3 regions of the Alkalihalobacillus pseudalcaliphilus genome follow, and region 2 is predicted to be linked to each of the others. Evidence: riboswitches for the same ligand, from Rfam matches in the RefSeq annotation. Region 2 holds a riboswitch; each other region holds the start of a gene.
The links. A riboswitch is a leader RNA that binds a small molecule or an ion and turns the genes downstream of it on or off. The one in region 2 is predicted to bind lysine.

Region 1: it holds a riboswitch for lysine, as region 2 does, so the genes downstream of both, PQ479_RS10500 (aspartate kinase) here and dapA (4-hydroxy-tetrahydrodipicolinate synthase) in region 2, are expected to answer to the same signal.
Region 3: it holds a riboswitch for lysine, as region 2 does, so the genes downstream of both, lysA (diaminopimelate decarboxylase) here and dapA (4-hydroxy-tetrahydrodipicolinate synthase) in region 2, are expected to answer to the same signal.

What each region holds. Positions count from the first base shown of each region.
Region 1 is NZ_JAQQWS010000004.1:89,364-92,719, forward strand. Features, by position in the region: gene uvrC (excinuclease ABC subunit UvrC) at 1-716, shown strand, start outside; lysine riboswitch at 813-999, shown strand; gene PQ479_RS10500 (aspartate kinase) at 1,139-2,374, shown strand; gene PQ479_RS10505 (YslB family protein) at 2,431-2,871, opposite strand.
Region 2 is NZ_JAQQWS010000001.1:402,804-406,159, forward strand. Features, by position in the region: gene PQ479_RS01960 (hypothetical protein) at 1-166, shown strand, start outside; gene PQ479_RS01965 (hypothetical protein) at 261-512, shown strand; gene kapB (kinase-associated lipoprotein KapB) at 531-899, shown strand; gene dapA (4-hydroxy-tetrahydrodipicolinate synthase) at 1,204-2,091, opposite strand; lysine riboswitch at 2,229-2,417, opposite strand; gene PQ479_RS01980 (aspartyl-phosphate phosphatase Spo0E family protein) at 2,522-2,674, opposite strand; gene PQ479_RS01985 (YhcN/YlaJ family sporulation lipoprotein) at 2,902-3,356, shown strand, end outside.
Region 3 is NZ_JAQQWS010000001.1:729,320-732,675, reverse strand. Features, by position in the region: gene PQ479_RS03520 (spore germination protein) at 1-1,257, shown strand, start outside; lysine riboswitch at 1,342-1,518, shown strand; gene lysA (diaminopimelate decarboxylase) at 1,646-2,968, shown strand.

The DNA.
Region 1 (3,356 bases), on a different contig from region 2:
GTGATGAAGAACGTACAGTCAAGGCTGTGGAACGATTAGGGGAAGCCTTACAAATCAAAGCCCCGTATCGAATTGAGGCTTTTGATAATTCCAATATTCAAGGTACGGACCCAGTATCGGCAATGGTTACTTTTATTGATGGAAAACCGAATCGCAAAGAGTATCGAAAATATAAAATTAAAACGGTAGAAGGTCCGGATGATTATGCCTCAATGCGAGAAGTAGTTAGAAGGCGTTATTTACGGATTTTGCGTGAGAAGCTACCGATGCCTGATTTGATTGTCATTGATGGTGGTAGAGGGCATATTGCAGCTGCTCAGGAGGTTTTAGAGGATGAATTAAACGTAACGATACCGATATGTGGATTAGCGAAGGACGAGAGGCATAAGACTTCTCAGTTACTGAAGGGAGAACCGCCTATTGTAATTCCTTTAAAAAGAGATAGCCATGAATTCTATCTATTACAACGAATTCAGGATGAGGTGCATCGTTTTGCGTTAAGTTTTCACAGGCAAACTCGCTCGAAATCATTTCTACAATCAGCCTTGGATCATGTTGCAGGTGTCGGAGAAAAAAGAAAAACAAAATTACTAAAGCACTTTGGTTCATTAAAGAAAATGAAAGAAGCAACAATTGATGAGTTAGCCTTAGATGGCATTCCATTACATGTAGCAAAAAGCATTTATGAAGCTTTACATGAGGAACAAGGTGAATAAAGTTTCAAGCAAATAAATCGAAAATTTTGCTTGCATAGGGGATAAGGTTTTGTTAAACTCTTAACTAATTGAATAAGCCATACTTCTTTTTTAGGGAGTGATGGTAGAGGAGCAAAAACGATTAGTAAGGCTTTGGAGGGGAATGAGCCCCATTGAAGATGCCTAAAAGGCGAATTTGCCGAAGTTTAGAAGGAACTCAGATCCTTTTATGCTGGACTTATGTTAAATAGGCATAAGGCTGTCACATAATCAACCCAGGGTTATGTGGAGAACTATCTCACGTGGATAAAGGGAGCTATGGAGCGGCTTAGTATGACAAGCAACGTGAAGGGATCTCCTTTTTCGTTGCTTTTTATTTTTGCCTTAACCATCGAGCTTTTCTTGTGGGATGAAAGTGGGAGCAAAAAGAGAGGATGAAGGAATTGGCTAGAATCGTACAAAAATATGGTGGAACCTCGGTTGGTACAGTAGAGAGAATTAAGCATGTAGCAAATCGAATTGCAGAATCCTTTACTCAAGGGAATGACCTAGTTATAGTCGTCTCTGCGATGGGAAAATCAACGGATACTTTAGTAGAAATGGCTCAAGCACTCACTGAAAACCCGAACAAAAGAGAAATGGATATGCTTTTAACAACGGGCGAACAAGTAACGATTGCTTTATTAACAATGGCTTTGCTGGAACGTGGCATAGATGCCATTTCATATACTGGCTGGCAGGCTGGAATTGAGACAGATACACAGCATGGAAATGCACAAATTCAAGATATAAATACAACTAAAATTGAGGCGGCTTTACATCAAAATCAAGTAGTTATTGTTGCTGGTTTTCAAGGAATTTCACAAGATAGTCAAATTACAACATTAGGTCGTGGTGGTTCCGATACAACGGCGGTTGCCTTAGCTGCTGCATTACAGGCAAAGCGATGTGAGATTTATACCGATGTTACAGGTGTATTCACAACGGACCCACGTTTTGTGAAGGCGGCTCGAAAGCTTCATTCGATTTCGTATGATGAAATGTTAGAGATGGCTCATTTAGGGGCGGGGGTTTTACATCCAAGAGCCGTCGAGTTTGCCAAAAATTATGATGTCCCACTTGTCGTAGCGTCAAGTATGGTTGAAGAAGAAGGAACGATCATTGAGGAGGTAGTCTCTGTGGAAAAAGGCTTAGTAGTAAGAGGAATTGCATTTGAAAATGATGTAACCAAGGTGTCAGTGGTAGGATTACCTAATGAAATGAATACGTTGGCAAGACTCTTTAGTACGCTTTCACGACATTTTATTAACGTTGATATCATCGTCCAAAATGAAACAGACTCAGAGCATGTAACCATTTCATTTACCGTTACACAATCGACTCTTACAGATACGATATCAGCTTTAGAGAAAGCACAGATGGAATTAAATTATGAAAACATCGAATACGAATCAGGGTTAGCCAAAGTGTCCATTGTTGGGTCGGGTATGGTATCTAATCCGGGTGTTGCTGCTCAAATGTTTGATGTCCTTGCAAATGAAGCCATTAGTATTAAGATGGTCAGTACTTCAGAAATTAAAGTGTCTACGGTCATTTCAGAGGATGATATGGTCATTGCTGTGGAAGCATTACATGAAGCTTTCCAGCTAGCAGAAGAAGTCGCCCACGAGGTGCTTTAAAAGAATAAGAGAATAGCCAGGGCTGAAACCTGTGGCTATTCTCATTCATCAATCCGTTATGAAACGGAATCATGTTTATCAGACTTAATATGAAAAACGACATATTTTCGTTTTATATCGTAAGTAGCTTCAGTCATTTGGTTTTGCATCTGTTCAATTTGTTGAGCCAAAAAGCCAGCTTCAAGTTGGTAGCAACGGGAGTCGTTTTTTCCCATCCAGTCACCACTGAGCTCTAATGTTTTTGAGGTTGCTTTATTTTTTTCTATTTCTAATGTACCCCATCCAGCATGTGCAAAAAAAGTAATGATTTCATCGAATGTATGTAAAGCATATTTGCGAGCTAGTGATTTTCCGCCCCAATATAAAATGTTTTCATGCTCTGTGCCTAATAATTCTTGTAACAAGTCATTACGAATTAAGTCATAATGAAATAAAGGAGGAGCCTGCTGCTCAACTTGTTCTTGCTCGATTTCTTCATTTTTTGTCTCTTGTTCCATAAAAACCACCCTCTCCGTCTTTTATTATACATAGATTCAAAGGAATTATCTCTATGATAACGAACACAAATTATGTAAAATTTAATAGCTTTCAGCAGAATATCAAAGACATGAGATGCTGTCGTACTTCTTGAGAGCGGTGGTCGACATGATCAGGGCGAAAAATAGCCTGGAACCTGTCGATGAAGGGCAGTGGTCGACATGATCAGGAGGAAAAAAAGCAAAGAACCTGTCGACGAGGAGCGGTGGTCGACATGCTCAGGAGGAAAAAAGGCTAAGAACCTGTCGATGAAGGGCAGTGGTCGACATGCTCAGGAGGAAAAATGGGCGAGAACCTGTCGATGAGGAGCGGTGGTCGACATGATCAGGATGAAAAAAGGCTGAGAACCTGTCGATGAAGGGCAGTGGTCGACATGATCAGGGCGAAAAAAAGCAGAGAACCTGTCGATGAGGAGCGGTGGTCGACATGATCAGGGCGAAAAATA
Region 2 (3,356 bases):
AGAGGTAGAAGATAAGAAACAAGTAAATGATAGGCACAATCAATTGATTCCTGAAGGAAAAATAGATTTAAGTCAATTTGACTTTAGTGATATCTCGACACCACTTGGAATTCCTATAGATGGTATTTTGAACAAAATTGGTTTACAAGTGTCTGAACAGGATTAAAACAGTCAAATTATCTTCATGATTTATTACACATTTGTTAGGGCTTTTTTGGTACGATAGAAGTATAGTTGTTCTTGCGAGGAGGAGCCCGGCATTGGAAATATTAAAAAGGTTTAAAGAAATTCCGAATTGGTTAAAATGGATGTTTCGATTGATCATGGCGTATGTTGCATTATTATCTATTATTCTTGCATCAACCATTTTTGTTGTCTTAATAACATTTACATTTATTATTATAGACTTTTTTAGTGGTGGCGAAGGAATGAAAACGTATGCCGAAGAAAATTTAGTACCTATTTCAGAGTTTATGTGGCATTTATTTACTTTATTAGTGCCTGGTCTATAATGGAGAGGGAGTGTCTAGATGCATATAGTGCAAGCTGTTTATAAAACAGGTGTATATATCGGCGAATGTCTAGAAGTACTAGGGGATCAAAACAAAGCTCTCGTGAAGGTTTTGGCCGTAAAAAAACATCCTCAACAAGGTGATTTACACCATCCGAAACAAACGGAAAATGTATTTTTTCATGAAAGAAAAGCACTTGCTGAATATGAAAAGGCTTGGATGCCACTTGCTTCGTTAAAAAACTACGAAGGTGAAATCCCTACATATAAAGATTCACTAGCAGTAGCATTAAATTCATTATTAGAGAAATTACAAAGCGAGGACACACCGTTTAATCAAAATAGCATCAAAACCTTAAACGAACTAAAAAAGGAATACCATATATGATACGAAAAAACACCAAGTTCACACACAACTTGGTGTTTTCTCGTATTAAACCTCAATTAACCTTTACCACAGTTCACTTCGCCACCAACAAAGATAAAAGTAGTGGCGACTTTTTAAACAGTTGGCCCGTTTACAACTCGCTCACCATCAGGAGTCAGCCGAACAAACAGGGAGCACTTTCCTGCTAAGGTCATTTATCGTAAGGTGGATGACCAGCTAACTTCACGGCGCAAACTATCGCTCCACAGTTCACTTTCATACAAAAAAGGATGAGAACATAATTCTCACCCTTAGACACGCTAAATTAGCTAACAAAAAAACTAACAGAACGATGTAAATATGATTGTAATAGCTCAAGCTCTTGTGTTGTTAAAGGAACTAAAGGTAACCGGACAGATCCAACGGAAATTCCATTTAATTCGAGTGCTGCTTTCACAGAAGTTGGATTAGGTGTAGCGAATAAAGCTTTCATTAAAGGTAATAACTCACGGTGCTGTAAAGCAGCAATCTGAACTTGCCCGCTCATATAGTTTTGAATCATCTGTTGCATCTCATTACCAATCACATGAGAACTAACAGAAACAACTCCGGCTCCACCAATAGCTATAACTGGTAACGTCAAGCTATCGTCACCACTATATAATAAGAAGCCATCCGGAGCTTGAGCAATAATAGCAGACATTGCCTCTAAATCGCCACTCGCTTCTTTTGTCGCAATAACATTAGGAATTTGGGCTAAACGTAAAGTGGTATCTACATTAATATTAACACTACTTCTTCCAGGAATATTATATAGCATCACAGGCAAATGAGTAGATGTAGCGATCGCCTTAAAATGTTGATATAAACCTTCTTGAGAAGGCTTGTTGTAATATGGTGCAACAAGCATAACCATATCTACGCCAATTTTTTCTGCTTCCTTTGTTAATTCAATCGAAGCTTGTGTTGAATTAGAACCTGTGCCAGCAATAACAGGTATCCGACCATTGACCACTTGAACGACCGTTCTAAATAGTTGTAGCTTTTCCTCATGTGTCAAAGTAGGTGACTCGCCTGTAGTACCACCGACTACGAGTGCATCTGTTCCATTTGAAATTAAATGCTCCACTAATTGTTTTGTTTTGGCAACATCCACCCTTTGCTCAGCATTAAATGGGGTAACCATCGCCGTTATAACTCGTCCTAAATTCATAATTCTCACCCTCAATTTCAGTATCGTTCATATAATTATATGGGCTAAATTTTATATTTGTGAATCAACACAAAAAAACAACAATGAAGGATCTCATTGCTGCATGGCAATAAATGTGTATACACAATCATTCCAATGCGTGAGATAGCCCTCCATATAGCCTTAGCCAGCTATATGACAGTCCTGTACTTATTAAGTCACAGTCCCAACTAAATAAAAGATGAGTATTTTATTTAGCTTCGGCAAAATTCCCTTTAAATATGTATCCATGAAGACTCATCCTTCTACACATATCTACTCATGAAGTTTGCACCTCTACCCTCACTTCAACTATTGAAGTAAAGATTATTCACTTTGTGACTCTACCTTATCAAAAGATAAAGCACATTGCAATGGTTTCAGCTCACATTTACGCATTGTAATAAAATGATCAAATTTTATTACGGATAATTGGGATTTGAATCTCGTTTAGGAGCTCGTCCAATTCTTGACTACAGCGGACAGTTTGTGCAGATGTAAACCCGTATTTTTTGGCTAAACGTAGCATTTGACTTCGTTTTGATTCAATTAGTCTTCTTTTCATCTTTCCCACTCCATTGTTTTTTATCGTTCATTAGTTCATTTATATTCAACGCTTTCACACAAGGTTTATTATATGAAGAACAGACAATAAATGAAAGTCTTTCCATAAAACTAGTCATAATTAGCTAAAAGTAGAAATGATTCGACAATAAGAATATGTCTGAGCCTAAATTTACCTCGTTGAATTTCTTATTTATGTGCAAAATAAAAGAAGAGAGGAGGGGTTGCATGAAAAAACAAAATTTCTTGTTTTCAGTAGTCATTTTGACGATGCTTATAACGAGTGGATGTGTGACTGAACAACAGAAGCCGCTAGGAGCGAAGTCGAATCCACAAAATACGTTTAGTGGTGTAGGTATCCAAGAAGTGCGTAGCCATGAAGGCCCTATTTCAGATATGCTTGTTCCAGACGATACGGTCTTACAATTAACAGAGAAAAAATCTCCGTATGAAGAAGGAGTTCACGGCTATAAGAGAAATATCGGTCTAAAAGAAAAAGGCTTAACATCAAACGGAGTAATGAATAACAGACCTGGAAAAATAAAAGAGTTATATCCACCACATCAAACGAAGATATTAACAACTAAAGAAGAAAACCACAATTACCAAGAAAACGTAAATTTTAAACAAGCCCTACTTAGCCTTGAAACGATTCAAGATGTTCACATCGTAGAGACAAATGA
Region 3 (3,356 bases), 330 kb from region 2:
TCTTCAGATGTATTTGGTGCTATAAAAAACCATCTCACACATGTCCAAGTCGAAGAGACGAGAGAAGTCAATAATGCGATTAAACAAATGCTTTCGGGATTAATATTTATTATCGTTGAAGGATATGATCAAGCATTTATTATCGATGTTCGTCAATATCCTGGGCGTGGACCTGAGGAACCAGACACAGAACGTGTCGTTCGTGGTGCACGTGATGGTTTTACTGAAAATATCATCATGAATACGGCCTTAGTGCGAAGAAGGATTCGAGATGAGCGTTTACGACATGAAATTACTCAAGTCGGCGTACGCTCTAAAACAGATATTTGTATTTCTTATATAGATGGTATTGCCGATCCTGACCTAGTTGATATTATTAGAAAAGAGTTAGATTCGATTGAAATAGACGGACTAACGATGGCCGATAAGGTGATTGAAGAGTACATTGTTAAACAAGGTTATGATCCATTTCCTCTTGTTCGTTATACGGAGAGGCCAGATGTAGCGGCAACCCATTTATTAGAAGGTCATGTTGTGATTATGGTTGATACATCTCCAAGTGTCATTATTACACCGACCACTTTCTTTCATCACATACAGCATGCGGAGGAATATAGGCAAGCACCTGCAGTCGGATCATTTTTACGCTGGGTACGAACAATCGGAATTGCAACGTCTTTATTTATCATTCCTTTTTGGTTGTTGCTCGTTATTGAACCTACTTTATTACCTGCAGCTCTAGATTTCATTGGTCCTGAGGAGACGAATAATATCCCGATTCTTTTACAAATCTTATTTGCTGAATTTGGGATTGAGCTACTGAGGATGGCGGCTGTTCATACACCTTCACCATTAGCCACAGCCCTTGGCTTGGTCGCAGCTTTATTAATAGGTGAAATGGCGATTGAGGTAGGTTATTTTACAACAGAAGTTATCTTGTATGTCGCTTTAGGTGCTATTGGTATGTTTGCTACACCTAGTCATGAACTAGGGGTGGCTTTGCGAATCATTCGAATTGCCCTTGTCTTATTAGTTGGGATATTTAAAGTTCCTGGTTTTGTTGTGGGAACGTTAATACTAATCTTCTGTTTGACGGCAATAAAACCATTTAACAAGCCTTATTTTTGGCCATTTATTCCTTTTGACCCACCGGCATTATGGCAAATCTTAATTAGAGCCAATGTTCCATCGATGCGTTGGCGTCCAAGTATTGTAAATCCACAGGATCCTGTTAAACAGGATTTAAAAAATGAATAGTCTACATATATGAGGCATGTTGGTGTTGCGAACGGCGTATGATTATGGTAAAGTTAGAGCAACAATTTCATGAACCTCATGTAAAAGTGGGGTAGAGGCGCAGGAAGAATCAGTATACTTATGGAGCGGGTGGAACGCATAGATATGAGTAGAAAGGTCGACTTGCCGAAGCCTACATATGTACCACATTATGTAGAGCTGGGGTGTTATTGAAGAAATAACGCACTGTCACTGAGGAATCAGTGGAGGACTATTCATTTTTTAGTGGGGTTACGTCGGCGAACAGCTAGGTAACACTAGCTGTTTTTTCTTTTACCTTTTAACAGAAATGAACAATCCAGTCGTGATGTGTTGATTATATAGAGAGAACAAATGAGGGAGAGATATTATGTATATACATGGAACTAGTCATATTAATCAGTTTGGACACTTAGAAATCGGAGGAGTAGATACGGTTCAACTTGCCAAACAATTTGGAACACCACTTTTTATTTATGATGTATCTCTTATTCGAGAGCGAGCAGCTGCTTTCCAACAAGCCTTTATTGATGAAGGGATACCTTACCAAGTGGCTTATGCAAGTAAAGCGTTTAGTTGCCTCGCGATGTTTCAATTAGCGGATGAGCTTGGACTAAGCCTTGATGTTGTTTCTGGTGGAGAACTATTTACGGCGATACAAGCAGGTGTACCAATGGAGAAGGTTCACTTCCATGGCAATAATAAGAGTATAGCTGAATTAGAAATGGCGGTAGACGCTGGGATTGGTTGTGTGGTCGTTGATAATTTCTATGAGCTTGATCAGTTATCGCGTATTAGTTGGGAGAAAGGGAAGTTGATGAAAATCTTGCTCCGGATTACTCCAGGGATTGAAGCACATACTCATGAATATATTTCTACAGGTCAAGAGGATTCGAAGTTTGGATTTGATATTGAAAGTGGGCAAGCAACGGAAGCAGTGAAACGAGCATTAAAGGCAGAATACATTGAATTATTAGGCGTTCATAGTCATATTGGGTCACAAATTTTTGAATCGGCTGGTTTTGTTATGGCTGTAGAGAAGGTTTATCGCTCTCTTGAGCAATGGCGGGATGAGCTTGGTTTTGAGTCTTCCGTCTTGAATTTAGGTGGCGGTTTTGGTATCCGTTATACAGAAGAGGACCAACCTTTACCGGTCGGAAATTATGTACGTGAAATGATTGCGATCGTGAAACAAAAATCGGCCGAATTAGGAATGAATATTCCTGAAATTTGGATTGAGCCAGGTCGTTCATTAGTCGGCGATGCTGGAACGACGTTATATTCTATCGGTTCTTCAAAAGAATTACCTGCTATTCGTAATTATTTATCTGTTGATGGTGGAATGAGCGATAATCTGCGACCGGCATTATATCAAGCCAAATACGAAGCGGTGCTCGCCAATCGTGTCAATGATCGAGCAGAAGAAGTATATTCGATTGCGGGAAAGTGCTGTGAAAGTGGCGATATGTTAATTTGGGATTTACCGTTACCGAAAGCCAACCATGAAGATATTTTAGCTGTATTTTGTACGGGTGCTTATGGTTATTCAATGGCGAATAATTATAATCGTATTCCAAGACCTGCCGTTGTTTTTGTTGAAAACTCAGAAGCTCACATCGTGATTGAGCGTGAAAGTTACGCTGACTTAGTTCGGTTAGATCGTCCGCTTGCGAAGGTTGTTAATCATTTATAAATCTCAAGTTCATTAGCCGTATAAAGCTCATGATATAAACACTCAATTAGAGTGATAAAACCAATGAAATGCCAAGAAATGAAAGATACATGGAGCAGAAAACGCTTGGAGTTGACCAGGCGTTTTTTTGTTATGTGAGATTATTCTGGAATTATCTATCCATATAAGGTGAGAAGAACCAAATATTCATAATAAATGTCCACGAATCACTCTAAAAGCATGATTATACAATCTATTAAATGGGAATGGTGTTGTAAAGATTTTCTTATTGGTAGGTGATAACATGAAGTCAAAATATGTATGGGTTTTTGCTCTCGCTTCGCTGGGGGGGTTAATAGGTATTGTCATTTCTAGGTTAGTTTTTCAATAAATATGCTTCTTATCATTA